2 regions of the Nitrospirillum goiasense genome follow, and region 1 is predicted to be linked to the other one. Evidence: riboswitches for the same ligand, from Rfam matches in the RefSeq annotation. Region 1 holds a riboswitch; the other holds the start of a gene.
The links. A riboswitch is a leader RNA that binds a small molecule or an ion and turns the genes downstream of it on or off. The one in region 1 is predicted to bind thiamine pyrophosphate.
Positions count from the first base shown of each region.

Region 2: it holds a riboswitch for thiamine pyrophosphate, as region 1 does, so the genes downstream of both, thiC (phosphomethylpyrimidine synthase ThiC) here and thiO (glycine oxidase ThiO) in region 1, are expected to answer to the same signal.

Region 1 is NZ_JAXQNP010000002.1:1,159,378-1,161,574, reverse strand. It holds gene thiO (glycine oxidase ThiO) at 1-841, opposite strand, end outside; TPP riboswitch at 836-945, opposite strand; gene motA (flagellar motor stator protein MotA) at 1,146-2,006, shown strand.
Region 2 is NZ_JAXQNP010000003.1:573,427-575,623, reverse strand. It holds gene thiC (phosphomethylpyrimidine synthase ThiC) at 1-1,130, opposite strand, end outside; TPP riboswitch at 1,303-1,413, opposite strand; gene ULB03_RS16935 (lysozyme inhibitor LprI family protein) at 1,496-2,197, opposite strand, start outside.

The DNA of each region.
Region 1 (2,197 bases):
CATCCAGGCGGGGTACCAGATAGCATTTGGGCGGCCACACCACATGGCGCAACAGCGGCTGGACGGGGTCCATGCGCAGGGCCAGCATCTGGCCCTTCACCGGCCGCACCGGCGGAATGGCGCCGTCCGGCAGGCCCGCCAGATGGCGCGACCAGGCGCCGGCGGCCAGGACCACCACGTCGGCGGCCTTCAGCACGCCATCTACCACCACGCCCTCGGCACGGCCCGCCGTGACGGATAGGGCCTCGACGGCCACCTCCTCATGCAGGCGGGCGCCGGCCTTCAACGCCGCGGCCTTCAGCGCCACGGCCAGCTTGCGGTTGTCCACCTGGCCGTCGGCGGCACCCAGCACGCCGGCGGCGGCGCGGGGGTTCAGCCACGGCTCCCGCTCCTTCACCTGCGCGCCGCTCAGCCAGGCAACGTTGAGGTCCAGGGAGCGCTGGAACTCATACCCCGCCCGCAGCACCTCCACGTCATCGCGGGTCAGCGCCACCTGCAGGGTGCCCTCGGTGCGCAGATCCACGGGCAGGCCGCTGACGGCCTCCAGCTCAGCGGCGAAGGCGGGCCAGCGGCGCTGGCTGTCCAGGGTCAGGGGCAGCAGCGCCTGCTCCCCCGGCTCCGTCTCCACGGCGGCGGCCAGCATGCCGGCGGCGGCATGGGTGGCGCCCAGCCCGGCGCGGCCCCGGTCATAGACGTCGACGACACAGCCGGCGGACGCCAGGCGCCAGGCGATGGACAGGCCGATGCAGCCGGCGCCGATGACGATCACCCGGGGGGCGACGGAAGGCTTGGCGGCAGACGGACGGGCGGAAGAATGGCCCGAAGGCGGAAAATGGGTCACGGTCTCGCGATCTCCCTTCGCCGGCATGATCCGGAGCAGGTTCCATGGGTCTGATCTCAGCCGCGGGCCTGACGGGCAGGCGGGCGGCACCCCAGTCGATGGCCGGAACGATGGCGGACGGGACGCCCGAATTCAAGGGTCTTGGTGGCGGGGCTGATCCCAGCCATGGGCGATGGGCCCCCTCTGGACATCCCCCGACCGGCGGCGCGATCGCGCCAGGGGCCCTACCCCATCAGAGATTTGACAAGTAGGCCGATTGTCTGGACTCTGCCTATCTTAGGGGTCCATCTACCAAGGTTTGCTCATGTTTGCCGCCATCGGCCTGCTCGGCGTGTTCATCTGCGTGTTCGGGTCGTTTGTGATCTTCGGCGGCAAGATCGGCATCATCATCGAGGCCCTGCCCGGTGAGTTCATGACCATCGGCGGCGCCGCCATCTGCGGCTTCATGGTCGCCAACAGCACGCATGTCATCAAGCAGTCCCTGGGTGCCGTGAAGCGCATTTTCCCGGGCGCGCGGTTCCATAAGAAGGAATACATGGAACTGCTGTCGCTGCTGTACCAAATCCTGAAGACGATGAAGACCAAGGGCGTGCTGGCCATTGAGCAGCACATTGAAAAGCCCATGGAAAGCAACATCTTCAACGCCTACCCGGCGATCATGAAGGACCCGTTCACCGTCAAGTTCATCGCGGATTACCTGCGCATGTTCTCCATCGGCGTGGACAACCCCCATGAGCTGGAAGCGCTGATGGAGCAGGAGATCGAGAAGACCAAGCACGAGGACCTGCACTCCAGCCACGCCTTCCAGACCATGGCCGACGCCATGCCGGCGCTGGGCATCGTCGCCGCCGTGCTGGGCGTCATCAAGACCATGGCGTCCATCACCGAGCCGCCCGAGGTGCTGGGCAAGCTGATCGGCGGCGCCCTGGTGGGCACCTTCATGGGTATTTTCCTGTCCTACTGTATCCTGGCCCCCATCGCCTCGCGGCTGAAAGGCGTGGCGGAGGAGGAGAACCAGTTCTACCACGTCATCCGGGCGGCCATCACGGCGCACCTGGCGGGGTATGCGCCCCAGGTATCCATCGAGGCGGCGCGAAAAAAGGTGCCCACGGAATACATGCCCGATTTCAATGAGTTGGAAGAGGCGCTGTCAGCCATCAGCTAGGGTGGTTCCACGCGCGTCGGGCGGGCCCCGTTTCTTCTTGGGCATGGCCGTGCCACGGGCCGGCAGTGCACCCGCAACTCAGCCATGCCGCACCGCAATCCCGAATCGGTCTTAATGCGATTGACCTGAGGCGCGGGAGGGGCCAATTACGGTGCCATGCGAATAGAGCGTCATCCCATCGGCCCGGCATG
Region 2 (2,197 bases), on a different contig from region 1:
AGCGAGAAGGCCACGTCATAGGCCTTCATGATCTGGCAGATTTCCTCAAAGCGGGTGTAGAGGAAATTCTCCTTGTGATGCGCCAGGCACCACTTGGCCATGATGGACCCGCCGCGCGAGACGATGCCGGTCACGCGCTTAGCCGTCAGGGGGATGTGGGCCAGGCGCACGCCGGCATGGATGGTGAAATAGTCCACGCCCTGTTCGCACTGCTCGATCAGGGTGTCACGGAACACCTCCCACGTCAGATCCTCGGCCTTGCCGTTCACCTTCTCCAGCGCCTGGTAGATGGGCACGGTGCCGATGGGCACGGGGCTGTTGCGGATGATCCATTCGCGGATGGTGTGGATGTTGCGGCCGGTGGACAGGTCCATGACCGTGTCCGCACCCCAGCGGATGGCCCACACCAGCTTGTCCACCTCTTCCGCGACGCTGGAGGTGACGGCGGAATTGCCGATGTTGGCGTTGATCTTGACCAGGAAGTTGCGGCCGATGGCCATCGGCTCCGATTCCGGGTGGTTGATGTTGTTGGGGATGATGGCGCGGCCGCGCGCGATCTCATCCCGCACGAACTCCGGGGTCACGAAGTCCGGGATGGCGGCGCCGAAGCTCTCGCCGTCCCGCTCCAGCTGTTCCTTCAGCGCCTGGCGGCCCAGGTTCTCGCGGATGGCGACGTATTCCATTTCCGGCGTCACGATGCCGGCGCGGGCGTAGGCCAGCTGGGTGACAGCCCGGCCATCCTTGGCGCGCAGGGGCAGGCGGCCGGCGCGGTCGAACACCGGCACGGGGCTGCTCTCGCCCTCCTTCAATCCATTGTCCACCGCCTTGATGGCGCGGCCCTCATAGCGCTCCACATCGCCCCGGCCCTCGATCCAGGCGCGGCGCAGCTCGGCCAGGCCTTGGCGGATGTCGGTGGTCACGGCCGGGTCGGTGTAGGGGCCGGACGGGTCGTAGACGCGCACCGGCGGCTCATTGGCGCTGGGCGACAGGTCGATCTCGCGCATGGCCACGCGCAGGTCGGGGTGCAGGGTGCCCGGGATGTGGACCTTGCGAGAGGCGGGCAGGGGCCCGGTGGTGACGGCGAAGCCGTCGCCTCCCGGAATCGCGGCCGGGGTCAGGGTATCGGGCATAGGGTCGTGCTCCTCCGTAGTCCGGCGCCCTTGGCTCTCTGGCCGTTGATGCGTCCGGCACGTCACATGTCGCCAACCCGGGGCAACGACGGTGGGGAGGAGGAAGGCGGCCGCTTGCGGTTCGCGGCCTACAGGGCGGATGCGCGTGTGGTCCCCAATGGCGGGTGGATACGCGAAGGCCCCTGTTCCCATCCCTACGCCGGTACGATCCGGATCAGGTTCAAAGGGTCCCCGCGTCTCTCCGCGGATCTCAGCGCCCTCCGGCGCACCCCTGGAACGAAGGCTGCACTGTGCGCGCCCGAAGGCACGGGTGTCAATGGGCGGGAAAATGGGGAGGTGGGGGAATGATGCCCCCGGCTACGCGGTCAGGGCTGCGGCGTGACCTTAACCACAGGCACGCCTGTGCGCTTCAGGGCGATGACGTAGCCGGCGACGGGCGTCAGCGTGTCACCTACATTGCGCCAGGCACCCAAGATGTAGGTCGTATCCTCCCGCCAGCCCAAGGTAGCGTGGGACAGGCGCAGGGTAAGGGACTTGCCGGGTCCTCGCCATGTGAGCAGCGGGGCTTCGGTGACGAACAGCGGCCAACTGGCTTGCGCCATATCCGGCACCAGTTCCAGGGTTCCTGTCGGCGGCAGGCCACCGGCGACAACGCCAGGCAGGGCGGGAAAGGTTTTATGTGCCCCTGGTCCGCTGGCGTCTTGGCTCCACCCGCTCTTCTCCACCATCGCGGCCCAGCCGGCCAGCTGGCCCTTCAGGGCATCGCATAGGGCGGTGTCGGCCGTGCATCCGCCCTCGGTTACCTCATAGGTTGTGCTGTACTCGGCTGCGACCTGGCAACTGTCGGTCCAGGCGCCGTTTACCAGGCTGTGGGTGCGCAAGGTGGCGGCAGTGATTTGGTTCTCACTCACGATGAAGGCGGCGGTGCCGGTGACGCCCGTGCTGATCTCGCCCGCCGTGGCACTGGTGGATAAGGCCCCGGCGTTCAGACAATAGCTGCTTTCGTCGGCCTTTTCGGGTGGGGGCAGGGGCGCCACGGCGTCCGGACCGTTCAGCTTGAACCAATC